One region of the Ralstonia sp. RRA genome, then DNA from elsewhere that is predicted to be linked to it. Evidence: predicted binding sites of a transcription regulator. Region 1 holds the regulator's gene; each other region holds the start of a gene.
What was found. The regulator FNR, encoded in region 1, switches genes on or off when oxygen is low (the NO sensors DNR and NnrR bind a similar motif). The targets are predictions, from matches to a motif close to TTGATNNNNATCAA.

Region 1 (6,309 bases):
GCGACTGGCTGTATGGCGGTGATCCGGAGACGATCCTCACCACCATCACCAAGGGCCGCCACGGCGTCATGCCGTCGCTGGCTGCAGTGGTGGATGCCAACCAAGCCGCCAACGTGGCCAACTACGTGCGTTCCCTGTCGGGCCTGGCCTATGACCCGATCAAAGCCGCACGTGGCGAGCCGACCTTCAAGTCGGTCTGCGCGGCATGCCATATGGCGACCGGCAAGGGCAACCAGGCGCTTGGCGCCCCCAACCTGACCGACCGCGTGTGGCTGTACGGCAGCTCCGAGGCAACCATCGTCGAGACCATCCTCAAGGGCCGCGATAACACGATGCCGGCGCACGAGAACCTGCTGTCGCCGGAGAAGATCCGCATGCTTGCGGCCTACGTGTGGGGGCTCTCGAACAACAACACGAGCGCCCAGCAATGAGCGAGCACGAACCCGGCTGGCGCCCCATGACACCTGCCGTTGCAACGGCAGGCTCGGACGACACGCCCACCGAGCAGGCGCTCTACGAAGTCCGGCGCAAGATCTATCCGCGCTCCGTGACGGGGGCGTTCGCAAGCTGGCGCGTGTGGATGGTGCTGGCCACGCAAGCCATCTTCTACGGTTTGCCGTGGTTTGAATGGAATGGGCGCCAGGCGGTGTTGTTCGACCTGGGGGCACGCAAGTTCTACCTGTTCGGACTGGTGTTGTGGCCGCAGGACGTGATCTACCTGACGGTGCTGCTGGTGCTGTCGGCGCTGGGGCTGTTCCTGTTCACGGCAGTGGCGGGGCGGCTCTTCTGCGGATACGCCTGCCCGCAGACGGTCTACACCGAAATCTTCATGTGGATCGAGCGGCATATCGAAGGCGACCGCTTTGCTCGCATCCGCCTTGACGGTGAGCGCTGGAGCCTGCGCAAGCTGCGCCTCAAGGCGGCCAAGCATTCGGCCTGGGTGATGATCGCGTTGTGGACGGGCTTCACCTTCGTCGGCTTCTTCACGCCGATCCGTGAACTCGGCATGGAGACATGGACGCTGTCGCTCGGGCCGTGGCAGACCTTCTGGATGCTGTTCTACGCGTTCGCCACCTGGGGCAACGCCGGCTTCCTGCGTGAGCAGGTGTGCCTCTACATGTGCCCGTACGCTCGCTTCCAGAGCGTGATGGTCGACCCAGACACCTACGTCGTCACCTACGACACGCAGCGCGGCGAGCCGCGCGGCAGCCGCTCGCGCAGTGCAGACTTCGCGGCGCAGGGGCTCGGTTCGTGCGTGGATTGCAGCATCTGCGTGCAGGTGTGCCCGACCGGCATCGACATCCGTCAGGGCTTGCAGTACGAGTGCATCGGCTGCGGCGCCTGCATTGACGCCTGCGATCAGGTGATGGACAAGATGCGCTACCCGCGCGGCCTGATCCGTTACACCTCCGAGCGCGCGATGCACGACCGGCTCACCCCGAAAGAGGCGCGGCGCCATCTGCTGCGTCCGCGCGTGCTGATCTATGCCAGCATCATGCTGGTGCTCATCACGGGCTTCATCGTTGCGTTGACGATGCGCCAGCCGCTCAAGGTGGACGTGATTCGCGATCGTGGTGCGCTGGCGCGCGAGGTGGACGGCGGCAAGATCGAGAACGTCTATCGCCTGCAGTTGATGAATGCCTCCGAGCAACCTGTGCGCGTGACCATCACGGCGGAAGGACTGCCGCAGCTGGAAGTGCAGGGCGGACGCGGTGAATCGACCACGCTTGAGTTGGCACCGGCAGCCAACCGCCTGTTGCCGATCCGCGTGCGCCGTCCCGCAGACGACGTGGGAGCCGGATCGCACAAGATCCGTTTTGTAATCCAGGCAGACAGCGGTAGCGAAAGCCTCGTGCTGCGCGAGCCGTCGAGTTTCATCGTGCCGCGCTGATGCGGTTTTTTAGAACAGGAGACACAGATGCAGGCAATGCAATCTTCCGCTCCGGCCCGGCCATGGTGGCGCGAGCCCTGGCCGTGGCTGCTGATGGCCGGCCCCTTCGTCGCCATGATCGGATGCGGTGTCACCATCTGGTTAGCCGTGTCGCATCCGGATCCCGTCATTCATGACAACGTCGTGCGGCGCGGCTTGGTCGTCGAGAAGCCCGTCTCCGTGCCGGCCCATGCCGCCCACGGGGAGGTCCAATGAAACGCCGCCTGCTGATGTGGATTCTCTGGCCTGCGTTTCTATGCGCGGCGCTGGCCGAGCTGGTCGTGTTTGCGGTGGTGGACCCGGCGGATCTGCGCTTCTTCGGAGAACAGATTGCCGTGTCGGCCGAGGCGGTCTACACGGTGTCGTTCTTTGTGTTCTGGTTGCTGTGCGGACTGTCGAGCGCACTCACGCTGTACGTGTCGCCGGGCATCGGCAAGCTGGAGGCGCACGAGCATCCGCTCGTGTGAGCGGATGTCGTCTTGGAAGGTGGGCGGGTTTAGCTGGCCTGGCCGCTCATCACCTGGCGCAGGCCTGCCATGTCGATGAGCTTGACGTGGCGCTGGCGGATCTGGATCAGGCCGGCCTCAGCAAAACGCGAGAACAGGCGGCTCACGGTTTCGAGCTTCAGGCCCAGATAGCTGCCCAGTTCTTCACGGCTCATGCGCAGCACGAACTCGGTCGACGAATACCCGCGCTGAGCTGAGCGTTTGGACAGGTTGAGCAGGAAAGCGGCAAGGCGTTCTTCAGCGCGCATCGAGCCGAGCGTCAGCAGCATGTGGTGATCCTGCGAGATCTCCTTGCTCATGATGCGCAAGAACTGGTGCTGCAGAGAGGGCAGCCGGCGCGAGAGCTGTTGCAGTTGGTCGTAACGCACCACGCAGACTTCGGTGTCTTCCAGCGCGGTGGCATCCGACACGTGGCACATGTCGCCAATGCCGTCGAGCCCGACGATCTCGCCGGGCAAATGGAAGCCGGTGATCTGGTGGCGCCCGTCTTCCAGCGTGAGATGTGTCTTGAGCGTGCCGAAGCGGATGCCGTACACGGCTTCGAGCGGCTCACCGAGGGCGTAGAGCGTCTGGCCTTTCTTGATGCGGATGCGCTCGGCAACCAACTCATCCATCTTGCGCACGTCTTCCGAATTCATGCCCACCGGCAGACAGATCTGGCCGAGTACGCAAGTGGAACAACGGGAAGCTTGGTCGGTGAGTGCGATTCGTGTGAGCACAGGGGGCGAGTGAATTTCGAGTAAGTGAAATGAGAAATTCTTGTGATGCAACCGCGGCCTATTATAGCGGCCGCCATGCTGATATCGGATTGTTCCGATAACGTGAATTGCGCGAAATGCACGGAATTCCCGTCAGCAAAACACTAACTTTGGTCCATATCAAAAGAGCGTCAAAAAGATGAATGTTGCCGCGCTCGTAAGCGTTTTTTTGATCGCATTGCTCGGCGGTGTGCATTGCTTGGCAATGTGCAGCGGCATCGCGTTGGCGGCTGAACGCGGGCAGGTGCCGGTGCGCATCGTTTCGCGTCGCAGGCTGGCATTCGAGCAGACGGTCATGCATGCCGGGCGCATCAGTATGTACGCGGTGTTGGGGGCCATCATGGGTGCGCTCGGTGCCACGGTTTGGCGCCAGCAGTGGCTGCCGATTCAACGCGGATTGTTTGCATTCGCCAGCGCTTTGCTGCTCGCCTATGGCCTGCTGCTGGTTGTGCGGACCACGGGTGATGCATGGCGCAATCCTTGGCTGGAACGCGTGCTGGGTTACTTTGCCGGCGTCCTGTCGAAAATGGGGGCGCGACTGGGTGAAAATCTGCGCCACAGCCCACCATTGGTGCGGCGCTATGTCACGGGTTTGGCATGGGGGCTGGTACCGTGCGGCATGATTTACGGGGCGCTGGCCGTTGCGTTGTTGGCGGGCAACGCGGCATCGGGGGCGGTTGTGATGCTGGCGTTTGGTCTGGGTACCTTGCCAAATCTGCTGATGATGTCCGGATTGGCAGGCTGGATGCGGGGGCTGTCTCGCCAAAAGTGGGCGCGTGGCGCGGCGGGTGCCGCCATTGCCGCCTTTGGCGTGTGGGGGCTGGTCTGCGCTGCGTGGCTGCCGGAGATGCTCAACGCACACGGTTTCTGCCTGGTGCTGTAGCCGTTTGAATCGCCCGCAGATCGCCATCTGGCCTGGGGCGGCGCACTAAGGCATCTTCCCGGTTGCGGCACCGCAGGAAATTGCCCTACAATCAAACACAATTCGACTCGCCCACCGCGCAGATCAACAATCCCAAGCGACGCCATCCAGCGCAAAAGCCGCAGAAATGCCGCCCTGGACAGTCGATTCGGGCAGGGTGCCAGTCTTCGTTGGCAGCCGTCCGGTGCAGTATCCGTCCCCATGGCGGCGGAAGAAATTGCCCTTGTGGTGCCTGACCGGCACCGGATCAACTCGCTCCTCCGGCCCTTTTTGCGGGCACAGCCACTGCGTTTCGGTGCAAGGCCGCAAGTCCATGCGGTTATCGCGCGCCGGGCCCGGGCGGGCAACAGCATTCAGACATGCCGCGTGCGTCGCGGCGGGACGACAAACCTCAAGCGTGACGGCCAGCTGCCGGACGCGAGCAATGACGAGCCGCTCAACCGAATGAATACCCAAGAGGCGAAAATCGTCCTCGAGACCGCGCTGATCTGCGCGCAGGACCCTTTGCGAGTCAATGACTTACGCAAGCTGTTCGACGAAGATGTTTCTGCGGACACCATCCGCGTGCTGCTTGAAGAGCTGCGCCAGGACTGGCTCAACCGCGGTGTCGAACTGGTAGCGCTGGCTTCGGGCTGGCGCCTGCAGAGCCGCCCTGAGATGCGCGTGTATCTGGATCGCCTGCACCCGGAAAAACCGCCCAAGTACTCGCGCGCGGTGATGGAAACGCTGGCGATCATCTCGTATCGCCAGCCGGTCACGCGCGGCGATATTGAAGATATTCGCGGCGTCACGGTCAACACGCAGGTCATCAAGCAGATTGAGGATCGGGGCTGGATCGAGGTGATTGGTCATCGCGATGTGCCGGGCCGCCCGGCGCTGTATGCCACCACCAAGCAGTTTCTGGATGACCTCGGGCTGCGCTCGCTGGATGAGCTGCCGCCGCTCGAAGATGCCCGTGCCCAGGCGCAGGCAAGCCTGCTGGACCAGGGCGCAATCGAGTTCGAGGGCGGGGCGATCGTGGTGCAGGAATTGACTGCGCTGGTCAACGATGCACCGGCGGGCGAGGGCGCTCAGGCGCCTTCTGCCGACGCAACCGAACCGCTGGTAGCCGAAGCGGTTAAAGCGGATGCGCCTGTTGTGCACGCAGAAGTCAAGGCTGCCGCCGAGATCGAGGCGAGCGGATCGAGCGCACCCGAAGCTGAAACCGAAACCGTTGAGGCGGAATCGGAAGATCCAAACAAGACCGTGGCTGAGCCGTCAGCGGCTTCCACGAATGAACACTCGTAATGCCATGCCGGCCGCCGAATCGGTACCCCAAGCGGCGCATGGCCTGAACCACTTGAATTGAAAGACGTTGTGAGCACCCTGCCAGATTCCATGGATACACGTATGCCGGCTGATGCCGACGCTTCGGCACCCCGTCAAGAGGGCGCAGGCGATGGCGCTGAGTCGTCCGCGCCGCGCCGCAAGGGGCTGCGCAGGGGCTTGCGCAACTTGGTTGCTTCGCGCCGCCAGCAGCAGGATGGCCGCCCCGAGGGCGATGCGCCTGCAGGCGAGGTGGCTGCCGATGCCAGCCAACCTACCCAACCGCGCAAGAGTCGCGCTCCACGCGCCCGCAAGCCGAAGGAAGCCCCTGCCAGCGACGCGCCGGTGGTCGTGGAAGCTGCTGCACCCGTCGAAGGTGCGCCCGCAGAAGGTCGGGGCGACCGCGGCGAGCGACGTGGTCCGCGTGGCCGTTTCGGCAAGAACCGTCGCCGCGAGGGTGAGGGCCAGCCGGCCGGTGAGCGCGCCGAAAATGCCGGTGGCAAGAGCACTGATGCTGGCCGCGGCAAGGGTCAGGGCCGTAACGGCAAGCCGCAACAGGGCAAGGCGGGTGGTCAAGGCCAAGGCCGCGGCAAACAAGGCGGCAAGGGTGGCAAAGGTGCTGACGACGTCTTCCAGTACGTGATTTCCGGTGCGTACGACTCGGAAGCCGATGCTGGCGGCGCATCGCAGTCGAGCAAGGGGCGTGAACTGACCGCTGAGGATGATGCTCCCAAGCTGCACAAGATCCTGGCCGATGCGGGCCTGGGCTCGCGCCGCGACATGGAAGACCTGATTCTGCAGGGCCGTGTCTCGGTGAACGGCTTGCCGGCGCACATCGGTCAGCGCATTCTCGCCACAGATCAGGTGCGCGTGAACGGCAAGCTGATT
Region 2 (6,309 bases), 1.2 Mb from region 1:
CAGAGCCTGTTGGTGGTGGATCGGCTGGAGGAGCGCTACGGCGGCTTTGACGGCTTGAACCTCACGTTCGAGACGCGTGAGGGCATCCTCAAACACTGCTCACGCAACAACGCCGCCACGCTGGGCGATCTGGGGCGGCGCTTTCTCGAAGGGCAGCAGCCCTCGCTCGAGGCGCAGCTCGCCAACCTGGCCGATGAAGTTGCGTACAACAATCACGATATCGATGATGGCCTGCGCTCCGGCCTGATCTCGCTGGAGCAGATGGAAGGCGTGCCGCTGTGGGCCGTCCATCGCCGCGAGGCGGAGGCTGCGTTTCCCAGCGCAGGCGGCCGACGCCTCATCAACGAGACGATCCGCCGGATCATCAATGCGCTGATCGTCGATCTGATTGCCACGACGCGCGCGGGCATCGCCGAGGTTGCGCCGCAAAATATCGATGACGTGCGTGCGGCGCCGGCACTCGTGGCGTTCTCTGAGCCGATGCGTGAAGAGGCGCGCGTGCTCAAGCGCTTCCTGTTCGACAACCTCTACCGGCACTACCTCGTGATGCGCATGGCCGCCAAGGCGCGCCGCATCATCGATGACCTGTTTGGCGCGTTCCTCGACGATCCGCGTCTGCTGCCGCCGCAGTACCAGGCCAAGGCCAACCCCGAAGAGCAGCCGCGCTGGATCGCGCACTACATCGCTGGCATGACGGATCGGTATGCCATCAAGGAGCATCGCCGCATTTTTGCGGTGGATGCGGTCTGAGTTGAGTATCGGACAATTCTGAGTGACCGGCTGCAGGGCGGCGCCTACGATGACTGCCAATCTGTCATCAAGCCAATCTCATGCGCCGTTTTCTCTTGCCGCTGTTGATCGCCTCGGCGTTCAACGCTCATGCCGCCAGCCCGGCGGATCATTTCGATTACCAGCACCAAGCCGAATGGCACGCGGTGCATGATGCATTTCAGTCGCCCATCGACATCCATACCGCTGATGCGGTGGCCGTGGATGAAGATGAGCCAGATGCCGTGCAACCGCACTACGGTACGCTTGCCGGCATGGTTGTCGATACGGGGCACGCCCTGCAGGTGAACGTGCCCGGTGGTGATGCAAAGATCCGTGGCCGTCGCTTCATGCTGCGCCAGTTCCACTTCCACGCACACAGCGAGCACACCATCGACGGCAAGGCGTTTCCGGCCGAGGTACACCTCGTACATGTGGCCAAGGATGGTCGCATGGCGGTGATCGGCGTGATGCTGGAAGAGGGCGCTGCCAACCCCGCGCTCGACGCCGTTCTCAAGGCTGCGCGCGAGGGCGCGGCGCACGAAGTGCCTGCCGTCGCCCCGGCTGATCTGCTGCCCAAGAGCGACGCCTACTATCACTACCTCGGCTCGCTCACCACGCCGCCGCTGACCGAGAACGTCGAGTGGTATGTACTGAAGCAGCCGATCACGGCGTCGCGTGCACAGCTGGATGCGCTGCGTGGCTTCTACGCAGACAACTTCCGCGCGCCGCAGCCGATCGAAGGCCGCGTCGTCACCCGGTTCGATCCGGCACCGCTCAAAAAGTAAGCGCCCAAAAAAAATGCCCGGCCGCCCCAACGCATGCCGGGCCGAACGTGCCAACCACCGTCGACGAGCGCCCCCGCCGTCGACGACCCCTGCGGCACGTCGGAAAAGTCGATCAGAAGAAGGTCTGTTCGCTGATCGTCTCCCTAAAGTTAAAAGCGGTAGCCCAGGCCGATACCCAGCAGCCACGGGTCGACCTTGACCTTGCTGATGGTCTGGCCGGCCATCTTCACGTCGGCGCTGATCCAGGTCTTCTTCAGGTCCATGTTGAAGTAGATGCGATCAGTCAGGCGGTAGTCGAAACCCACCTGCAGCGCAGGGCCGAAGCTGTTCTTGCTCAGGTCCAGTTGGCCGACGCCAGGCACCTGCAGGTTCACGTTCGAGATGCGCGTGTAGTTGATGCCGGCGCCCACGTACGGCTTGAAGCGCGGGAGTTGCGATGGCGGCGTGAAGTGGTATTGCAGCGTCAGGATCGGCGGCAGATGGCGGAAGTCGCCGATCTTGGTCGGGCCGCCCAGCGCGCTCTTCATGACCGTTACGTCCTGTTGTTGCGGATAGGTCAGGATCAGCTCGGCCGCGATGTTCGGCGTGAAGAAGTACGAAACGTCCAGCTCAGGGAATGCCTTGTTGTTGATCTGGATGGCGTCGGACGGAATGGCCAGCGCGCCGACCGGATCCGATTTGTTGGCAGCCGTCAGGTTGACGGCGCGCAGGCGCACCATCCAGTTGCCGGTGGCCGGCGGCAGGTCTGTGCTCTGCGCAAACGCGGTTGGGCTGAAGATGCCAGCAAGGGCACCGGTGATTGCCGCAGCAGTGGCGAGGCGTGCAAAAGCCATGAAACGCTCCCTCTCGATATCGTCTTGTGAATGTGACGGGAGCCAGTCTCGCGGCAATGCGGGCCGGCTGATTTGCGCGGGATCAATTCGAGGCGCGGGCCGAAGCGCTCACGCCTCGCGGTTTGATATCGGGCAAATCCGGTGGCGAATGTGGTCGATTCTCGTTGCGCTCGGGCGACAGCCGAAACGCAACCGTTTGCTTTATGAAAAATTGGGGACAGATTCCGCGCTATCACGCTAGGATGTGCGCTTTCTCTGCCCGTTTTTCTGTCATGGCACGTCTGCCTCGCCTTAGCCCTATCGATGTTCCTGTGCACGTGTTGCAGCGCGGCAACAATCGCCAGGCCGTGTTTCGCACGGACGAGGATTACGCCTTCTACCTCGACACGCTGCGCATGGCCGCGCGCGAGCACGATTTCGCCATCCACGCTTTCTCGCTGATGCCCAATCACGTGCACCTAGTGGGTACGCCCAAGGTGGCGGAGAGCCTGTCGCGCACGCTGCAAGCCGTGGGGCGGCGCTATACGCGGTACTTCAATGGCGCGGCCGACCGCAGCGGCACGCTATGGGAAGGGCGCTTCCGCTCGACTGTGCTGGACCCGGCCGAATGGGTGCTGCCGATGCTGTTGTACGTGGAGTCCAACGCCACGCGTGGGGGGCTCGTCACCTCGCCGGAGGACGACCGATGGAGCACCTATCGTCACCACGTCGGCATCCAGTCGATTCCATGGGTGAGTGATCACTACTGCTACTGGCGGCTTGGGAATACGCCTTTCGAGCGCCAATCACGCTATCGGACGCTCTGGCATGAGGGGCTCGGCTCCGATCAACTCACACAGATCCGCCAGCACGTGCATAGCGGCTGGCCGCTAGGCGGCGAGGCTTTCCTGGCCACCCTGGCGCGTTCAGGCGGTCGCCGTGTCGCGCCGCTGCCCAAAGGTCGTCCGCCACGTAAAACCGCAGAAGTGGGAGCAGAGGACGCGGCACCTGTGGAATAGCCTGGCGCCAAGGCGGGTTGGTGCAGGGCGCATCAATCCGCACCAAATTAATCTGTCCCCATTTATAAACCCGCACTGCAAACGTGCATTTATTAATTTACTCCGACCCCATTTAAAACCTTTTGCGTGTTACGGAACGCTCTTTTATATTCGTTTCACCCCGCATTCATGGTGCGGCGCGCCATTGGTTGTTTTGCCCGCATCCGCACCACTGCGAGGGCCTTCTACGGCGTGCTGTACCGACAACATCGGAAGATCGCCGTGGAACAACACTCTTTCCCCACTCAGCCGTCGGCGCCGTCGGCCCAGGGTCTGTACGACCCGACCAATGAACACGACGCTTGCGGCGTCGGCTTCGTCGCCCACATCAAGGGCAAGAAGAGCCACGAGATCGTCCAGCAAGGCCTGCGCATCCTGCACAACCTCGACCACCGGGGCGCCGTGGGCGCCGACCCGCTGATGGGCGACGGCGCGGGCATCTTGCTGCAGATTCCCGATCAGTTCTTCCGCGAAGAGATGGCCAAGCAGGGCATCAACCTGCCGCCGGCCGGCGAATACGGCGTCGGCATGATCTTCCTGCCGAAGGAACACGCGTCGCGCCTGGCCTGCGAACAGGAACTCGAGCGCACCGTGCGCCTGGAAGGCCAGGTCGTGCTGGGCTGGCGCGATGTGCCGGTCGACAAGACCATGCCGATGTCGCCCACGGTGCAGAAGACCGAGCCGGTGATCCGCCAGATCTTCATCGGGCGCGGCCGCGACATCATGACCACCGATGCGCTGGAGCGGAAGCTGTACGTGATCCGCAAGACCGCCAGCCACGCCATCCAGGCGCTCAAGCTCAAGCACGGCAAGGAATACTTCGTGCCGTCGATGTCGGCGCGCACGATCGTCTACAAGGGCCTGCTGCTGTGCGAGCAGGTGGGCCGCTACTACCAGGACTTGGCTGACCCGCGCACGGTGTCGGCGCTGGCGCTGGTGCACCAGCGTTTCTCGACCAACACGTTCCCGGCCTGGGAACTGGCGCACCCGTACCGCATGGTTGCGCACAACGGCGAAATCAACACCGTCAAGGGCAACGTCAACTGGATCAACGCCCGCACGGGCGGTATCTCGTCGCCGGTGCTGGGTGATGACTTGCCGAAGCTGTGGCCGCTGATCTATCCGGGCCAATCAGATACGGCATCGTTCGATAACTGCCTCGAACTGCTGACGATGGCCGGCTACCCGCTGGCCCAGGCGATGATGATGATGATTCCGGAAGCGTGGGAACAGCACACGCTGATGGACGACAACCGTCGCGCCTTCTACGAATACCACGCTGCGATGATGGAGCCGTGGGACGGCCCCGCCGCCATCTGCTTCACCGACGGCCGCCAGATCGGCGCAACGCTCGACCGTAACGGTCTGCGTCCGGCGCGCTACTACGTGACCGACGACGACATGGTCGTGATGGCTTCGGAAGCCGGCGTGCTGCCGATTCCCGAGTCGCGCATCGTCAAGAAGTGGCGCCTGCAGCCGGGCAAGATGTTCCTGATCGACATGGAGCAGGGCCGCATCATCGACGACAAGGAACTCAAGGACAACCTGGCCAACGCCAAGCCGTACAAGAGCTGGATCGACGCCGTGCGCATCAAGCTCGACGAGCTCGAGGCCAAGCCGGAAGACGTGGCCGCCGAAACCAAGCCGGCCGCCAAGCTGCTGGACCGTCAGCAGTCGTTCGGCTACACGCAGGAAGACGTCAAGTTCCTGATGGCGCCGATGGCCGCCAACGGTGAAGAAGCCGCCGGCTCCATGGGCAACGACAGCCCGCTGGCCGTGCTGTCGAGCAAGAACAAGACGCTCTACAACTACTTCAAGCAGCTGTTTGCGCAGGTCACGAACCCGCCGATCGACCCGATCCGCGAAAACGTGGTGATGTCGCTCGTCTCGTTCATCGGGCCGAAGCCGAACCTGCTCGAACTGAACAACATCAACCCGCCGATGCGTCTTGAAGTGAGCCAGCCCGTGCTGGACTTCAAGGACATGGCGAAGATCCGCAACATCGAGCACTACACCGGCGGCAAGTTCATGGCTTACGAGCTGAACATCTGCTACCCGGTGGCCTGGGGCAAGGAAGGCATCGAAGCACGCCTGGCCTCGCTGTGCGCCGAGGCGGTGGATGCCGTCAAGTCGGGCTACAACATCCTGATCGTGTCGGACCGCGCGGTCGACGAGAAGCAGGCCGCCATTCCGGCGCTGCTGGCCACGTCCGCCATCCACCATCACCTGGTGGAGAAGGGCCTGCGCACGAGCACCGGTCTGGTCGTCGAAACGGGTTCGGCGCGCGAAGTGCATCACTTCGCCCTGCTGGCCGGCTACGGCGCTGAGGCCGTGCACCCGTACCTCGCCATGGAAACGCTGGCCGAGTTGGCCCCGGGCCTGGGCGTGACGCCTGAGAAGGCCGTCTACAACTTCACCAAGGCGATCGGCAAGGGCCTGCACAAGGTGATGTCGAAGATGGGCATCTCGACATACATGTCGTACACCGGCGCGCAGATCTTCGAAGCGATCGGCCTGTCGCGCGAACTGGTGGACAAGTATTTCCACGGCACGGCATCGAACGTGGGCGGCATCGGCATCTTCGAGGTAGCGGAAGAAGCGCTGCGCCTGCACCGCGACGCCTTTGGCGATGCGCCGGTGCTGGCCAACATGCTGGATGCCGGCGGCGAATACGCCTACCGTGTCCGCGGCGAAGAGCACATGTGGACCCCGGATTCGATCGCCAAGCTGCAGCACGCCACGCGCGCGAATTCGTATCAGACGTACAAGGAATACGCCAACCTGATCAACGACCAGAGCAAGCGCCACATGACGCTGCGCGGTCTGTTCGAGTTCAAGGTGGACCCGGCACGCGCCATTCCGCTGGAAGAAGTGGAATCGGCC
Region 3 (6,309 bases), 1.4 Mb from region 1:
CGATGCCGGCGATGTCGCCTAAGGATCGGTTGGGGGCACTGAAGGGGTTGTTGTCGGCCAAGAAGCCGGTGGTTTCCTGATTTTTTGTTTTTGGTCCATCCCTTGTTTCATCCCCTGCCGGGGCTGACTCACTTTTCTTTGTCTTGCCAAAGAAAAGTAAGCAAAAGAAAGGCGCGCCCGAGATGGCGACCCATTCCTTGAATCTTCATAACCGGGCGGAGATGGGGAAAACTCGCTGCGCTCAAACAGTTCCCCATCTTTTTTCCGCCCGCTTACGAAAATTCAAGGCGCCATCAAGGGCCTAACGTCAAAAGAAAAAGGCCAACCCGTCGCGAGGTTGGCCTTGTCGTTTGGGCTGGCGCCTAGATGGTTTGGCTTCTGCCTTTGACTTTCCCTGCCCTATGCGGCGCCTTGAATTTCTGTTGCAAGGAGGAAAAAGAGAGGAGGCTTGTCTGAGCGCAGCGAGTTTGCCTCCTCTCCCTCCTTGCGACATAAATTCAAGGAGTCTTTCGCCGCATCGGGCGCGCCTTTCTTTGCTTACTTTCTTTGGCAAGACAAAGAAAGTGAGTCGGCCCCGGCAGGGGGCGAAAGGGGGGCAGACCACCAACGCCTAATTCCCCGTCCCTTGGATGTAGTTCAAATCCACAAACTCACTCCCCCGATTCCCCCGAGTGAAGTCCAAGGTAAATCCCCCCACATCCGCACGCGTTTGCAGCGCGCGCCGCAACTCAGCCCCGGCCGCTTTGCCACCCACTGCATTCATCGCCTGAATCAGATACGTGGCCGCGATATAACCCGACAACGTGGCCCCCGACGGTGGCTCATCCAGAAACTGCTTCATGCGTGCGATATGTTCGCGCGTGATCTTGGTATTGCCGACAGCGGGGTTGGGCACGGTCTGCGCGAGCAGCATGCCGCCGCTGTAACCGGTGCCGAGAATTTCACGCGCCACCTGCGGGTTGACCGACGAGAGCCCGACCAGGAAGCCATACCACCCGTGCTGCGCCAGCGCACGGCCGACGCTGGCGTAGGCAAGGGTATCGCCCGCGACAATGATGGCGGTCGGCTTGGTGGGGGCGACGCGCGCAGCCAGTTCGCCCGGATCGCCCGTCAGGGTGTAGAGATCAAGTGCCTCGGCAGCATCCCCCTTGGCGGGCGGTGTGGCTGCCAGCGTGTTGCGCAGGCGCGTACCGAGTTGGGGATCGAACCCCGCAGTGGTGACCAGCGCAATCCGCCGCATGCCGAACTGGCGCAGGCGGTTGTGCGCGGCGATGATTTCGTGGTCGTAGTCCGGGCGGATGAACCAGACGTTGTCGGACGTGGACGTGGCGCCCGAGAGTGGCGCCAACAGCGGCACATTGCGCCGCGCGATCTCCGGAGAAGCGGTCAGCGTGGGCAACAGGCGTTCACTCACGCCAAAAAGCACTTCCACACGATCGCGCTCAATCATGTCGATGGCTTGCGGCACCGCTTCGGACTGTTCGACTTCGCGACGGATCAGGCTGATGCGCCGGCCCTTGATGCCACCGCTCAGGTTGGCCGCATCAAACGCGACCTTGGCGCCGGCCATGAAGTCGCGTGCGTAGTCGGCCTGGGCGCCACCGCGTTCCACCAGTTGCCCGACGACGAAGGTGGTATTGCCTTGCGCATGCGCCGTCAGCGTCACAACGGCGGTTGCGCAGGCGAATGCGCACGCGCAGCGGCGTGCCAGTGTCTGCCACATCATGCTTCCCCCAAAGACGAATCGACGGCGCGTTGTTCTTGTTGTGACCGGCCTGGCTGGCGGGTGCACGCCAATCGTCGATGGTAGGCGGCCGAATGTGACAGATCAGTGAAGTTAAGCCCCTCCTGATGGAGGGATCGGCACGTTTGAACCCGCATTGACCGACGTTGACACATATCAACGCGCCGCTGGGAGCGCAGGAATAGCATCAACCATCGCCCTCGCACCCCACGCCCCATGTTCCCCTTTGCCCAACCGGCTGCCCAGGATGCTGCCGCCAATGACGTCGCCTTCCGCTGGTCTGCACCGCAGGTGCGCGCGCTGGCACAGCGCTTTGACACGCACGGCCCGCGCTACACGTCGTACCCGACGGCGGACCGCTTCCACGCCGGCTTCAACAAGGCTGACTATCTCGACGCACTGCACCGACGCGCCGCGATTGCGCCAGCGCTGCATGCGCCGTTGTCGCTGTACATGCATCTGCCGTTCTGCGCGAACCTCTGCTACTACTGCGGCTGCAACAAGATCATCACCAAGGACCACTCGCGCAGTGCGCGCTACATCCGCGCCCTGGCGCAGGAGATGGCGCTCGTGGCCGGCCACATCGGCCCGCTGCGCCGCGTGACGCAACTGCACTGGGGCGGTGGCACGCCCACCTTCCTCACGCACGATGAGATGCGCGCAGTGATGGCCGCCACGCGTGCGCATTTCGATCTGATGCCCGACGCGGAAATCTCCGTCGAACTCGACCCACGCCATGCCGACGACGCCACGCTGTCCGTGCTGGCCGACCTCGGCTTCAACCGCGCCAGCCTTGGCATTCAAGACTTTGATCCGGACGTGCAGCGCGCCGTCCACCGCATCCAGAGCGTGGAAGACACGCGCCGCGTGGTCGATAGCGCGCGCCGCCTCGGTTTCGAATCGATCAGCTTTGACCTGATCTACGGCCTGCCGCATCAACGGACCGACACCTTCAACGCGACATTGGACCGCGTGCTGGAGATGGCGCCGGATCGGCTCTCCGTCTACAGCTACGCGCACCTGCCGCACCTGTTCAAGCCACAACGCCGCATCGACTTGCTCGCGCTGCCCACCGCCGACGAGAAGCTCGACCTGTTGGCGATGACGGTGGAGCGTCTGGTGGACGCGGGCTATGTCTATATCGGGATGGATCACTTCGCGCGGCCGGATGACGCACTGGCGATTGCGCAGCGCGAAGGGCGCCTGCAGCGCAATTTCCAAGGCTATTCCACGCATGCCGATTGCGACCTGCTGGCCTTTGGCGTGTCCGCCATCAGCCGCGTGGGCGATGTGTACGCGCAAAACGAAAAGGATCTCGACGCGTACTACGCGCGCATCGACGCCAATGAGCTGCCGGTGCTGCGCGGCCTGTCGCTCACGCCGGACGACCACGTGCGGCGTGCGCTGATTGGCGAACTGATGTGCGGGTTCGAGCTGGACATGCGCGCGTTTGGCGCGACGCATGGGTTGGACTTCAAGCGCACCTTTGCCGATGAACTGGAGGCGCTGGCGCCGCTGGAAGAAGCGGACCTGGTGAAGGTGGGCGACGAGCGCATCCTCATCACGCCGCAAGGGCGGCTGCTGGTGCGGCGTATCGCGATGGTGTTCGACGCGCATCTGCGCGCCGTTGGCACCGAGCGCGCGGTCGAGGCGCAGGGCAAGCCCGTCGCCTTCGTTCCGCGCTATTCCAAGGTGGTCTGACCGGCCTTAAGCCGTTGCCGGTTCCTGCGCAGTCGTTTCCGTTTGCGCGGTGGCGACCGTCTGCGGCCAGACTTCGGCCAGACGCAGCAGGTTGGTCGACCCTGCCTGACCAAACGGCATGCCCGCCGTGATGGCGATCTGGTCGCCCGACACGGCAAAGCCTTCACGCGCAGCGGCACGGCAAGCCGCATCCACCATTTCATCCACGCTATGCACATCGGCGCTCACGGTGCTGTGCACGCCCCAGGTGATCGCCAAACGGCGTGCCGTATCCAGGCGCGGCGTGATGCTCACGATGGGCGCCAGGGGCCGCTCGCGTGCAGCGCGCAGGCTGGTCTTGCCGCTGGACGTGTAGGTGACGGTGGCCACTGCGCCCAGGATATGCGTTACGTCGCGCAGGGCCGCGCAGATGGCGTCCTGGCGCGTCGGCAGCGGGGCCTGGTGTTGTGCGTCGATCAGGTTGCGGTACAGCGGGTCACGCTCGGTCTCGGCAATGATGCGGTTCATGATGCTGACCGCGGCCACCGGGTGCTTGCCGCTGGCCGATTCGGCCGAGAGCATCACCGCGTCGGTGCCGTCGTACACAGCCGTTGCCACGTCAGACGCTTCTGCACGCGTCGGCACCGGCGCTTCGATCATCGATTCGAGCATCTGCGTGGCCACGACCACCGGCTTGCCGTGCTGACGTGCGATTCGCAGGATGCGCTTCTGCACGCCGGGCACGCGCTCGGGCGGCAGCTCCACGCCCAGGTCGCCGCGCGCCACCATTAGCGCGTCGGAGGCCTGCACGATGTCTTCCAGGTGCAACAGCGCGGCGGGTTTCTCGATCTTGGAGAGCAGGCCGGCGCGGTCGCCGATGATCTCGCGTGCGGCGATCACGTCTTCGGCGCGTTGCACGAACGACAGGGCAATCCAATCCACACCCAGCGACAGGGCGAACTCGAGGTCGCGCAGGTCTTTCTCGGTGAGGGCGGGGATGGGGATCACGGCATCGGGCACGTTCACGCCCTTGCGGTCCGACAGCGGGCCGCCGTCGACCACGCGGGTGACGATGGCGGTCGGGTCGGCGGCTTCCACAGCCAGACGGATCTTGCCGTCATCGAGCAGCAGCGATTGGCCCGGCGCAGTGGCCGCGTACAGCTCGGGGTGCGGCAGGTGCACGCGGGTGACATCGCCCGGCGTCGGGTCGCGGTCGAGTACGAAGCGATCGCCGTTCTTGAGCACGACGCGGCCTTCGGCGAAGGTGCCGATGCGCAGCTTGGGGCCTTGCATGTCGGCCAGGATGCCGATGGGGCGGCCGGTCTCGGCTTCGACTGCGCGCACGATGTCGTAGCGCTTGCGGTGGTCTTCGTGCGAGCCGTGGCTGAAGTTCAGGCGAAAGACGTCCGCGCCGGCGTCGAAGAGGGCGCGGATGGTGTCTTTGTCGCTGCTGGCGGGGCCGAGGGTGGCGAGGATTTTGGTGTTGCGGAAGCGGCGCACTTTGGATTGCTCCGGTGGGTTGTTGTTTGGACCTGGGTGGTCCATCCCTCATTTCATCCCCTGCCGGGGCTGACTCACTTTCTTTGTCTTGCCAAAGAAAGTAAGCAAAGAAAGGCGCGCCCGAGATGGCGACACCCTCCTTGAATTTTCGTAACCGGGCGGAGACGGGAAAAACTCGCTGCGCTCAGACAGTTTCCCGTCTTTTTTCCGCCCGCTTACAAAAATTCAAGGCGCCATCTAGGGCAGGGGAAAAGCAAACCGTTGGTCTGCATGCCCTAGTGGCTCTTGTTGTTTGCTGCGATTTGCTGCTGCTTGCTGCGTGTGCTTACTACTACTGCGGTTGTGCCTCGACGGTTTGGCCTTTGACGTTCCTGCCCTTGATGGCGCCTTGAATTTCTGTTGCAAGGAGGAAAAAGGAAGGGAAACTGTTTGAGCGCAGCGAGTTTTTCCCTTCCCCTCCTTGCGACATAAATTCAAGGAGTCTTTCGCCATCTCGGGCGCGCCTTTCTTTGCTTACTTTCTTTGGCAAGACAAAGAAAGTGAGTCAGCCCCGGCAGGGGATGAAACAAGGGATGAACCAACAACACAGAAACCAAAGTCCATCCCCGCAACCAAGCAATATCAGGCGATGTCGTGGTTCGACATGATCTCAATCGCCCGGCACAGCGCCGAGTGATCCTGCTTACCCAGACCGTTGGCAGCACAGGTGTTGAACAGCTCCTGCGCCGTAGCCGTGTTCGGCAGCGCCACGCCCAGTGCCTTCGCACCCTGCAGCGCCAGATTCAGATCCTTCTGGTGCAGTTCGATCCGGAAGCCCGGATCAAACGTACGCTTGACCATGCGTTCGCCATGCACTTCCAGAATGCGCGAGTTGGCGAAACCACCCATCAGCGCTTGACGCACCTTCGCCGGGTCGGCACCCGCCTTCGATGCAAACAGCAGCGCCTCCGACACAGCCTGAATGTTCAGCGCCACGATGATCTGGTTGGCCACCTTGGTGGTCTGGCCATCGCCGTTGCCGCCCACCAGCGTAATGTTCTTGCCCATCAGTTGGAACAGCGGAACCACGCGGTCGAACGCAGCTTGTTCACCGCCGACCATGATCGTCAGCGAGGCCGCCTTGGCGCCCACTTCGCCACCCGACACCGGCGCGTCCAGGTATTGCGCGCCAGTCTTGTTGATGCGTGCAGCAAAGTCCTTCGTCGCGATCGGCGAGATCGAGCTCATGTCGACGACGATCTTGCCGGCAGCCGCATCCTTGCCTGCATCCTTCAGCGCCTTGGCGACGCCCTTTTCGCTGAACAGCACAGCTTCAACATGCGGGGTGTCCGGCACCATGACGAAGATGATGTCGGCACGCTTGGCGACTTCCTCGGCGCTCGTGC

Region 2: V6657_RS15125 (OmpW family protein) is a predicted target of FNR. The motif match lies at 2,512-2,525, and genes of this name have one in related genera.
Region 3: hemN (oxygen-independent coproporphyrinogen III oxidase) is a predicted target of FNR. The motif match lies at 1,891-1,904, and genes of this name have one in related genera.

The regions. Positions count from the first base shown of each region.
Region 1 covers NZ_CP146091.1:1,981,938-1,988,246, reverse strand. The annotation lists gene ccoP (cytochrome-c oxidase, cbb3-type subunit III) at 1-431, shown strand, start outside; gene ccoG (cytochrome c oxidase accessory protein CcoG) at 428-1,891, shown strand; gene V6657_RS09770 (FixH family protein) at 1,919-2,146, shown strand; gene V6657_RS09765 (hypothetical protein) at 2,143-2,397, shown strand; gene fnr (fumarate/nitrate reduction transcriptional regulator Fnr) at 2,427-3,155, opposite strand; gene V6657_RS09755 (sulfite exporter TauE/SafE family protein) at 3,334-4,077, shown strand; gene scpB (SMC-Scp complex subunit ScpB) at 4,561-5,403, shown strand; gene V6657_RS09745 (pseudouridine synthase) at 5,506-6,309, shown strand, end outside.
Region 2 covers NZ_CP146091.1:3,145,722-3,152,030, reverse strand. The annotation lists gene V6657_RS15135 (deoxyguanosinetriphosphate triphosphohydrolase) at 1-750, shown strand, start outside; gene V6657_RS15130 (carbonic anhydrase family protein) at 831-1,556, shown strand; gene V6657_RS15125 (OmpW family protein) at 1,706-2,389, opposite strand; gene V6657_RS15120 (transposase) at 2,662-3,387, shown strand; gene V6657_RS15115 (glutamate synthase-related protein) at 3,649-6,309, shown strand, end outside.
Region 3 covers NZ_CP146091.1:3,413,635-3,419,943, reverse strand. The annotation lists gene V6657_RS16470 (UvrD-helicase domain-containing protein) at 1-80, shown strand, start outside; gene V6657_RS16465 (ABC transporter substrate-binding protein) at 611-1,723, opposite strand; gene hemN (oxygen-independent coproporphyrinogen III oxidase) at 1,961-3,445, shown strand; gene pyk (pyruvate kinase) at 3,452-4,924, opposite strand; gene glxR (2-hydroxy-3-oxopropionate reductase) at 5,546-6,309, opposite strand, start outside.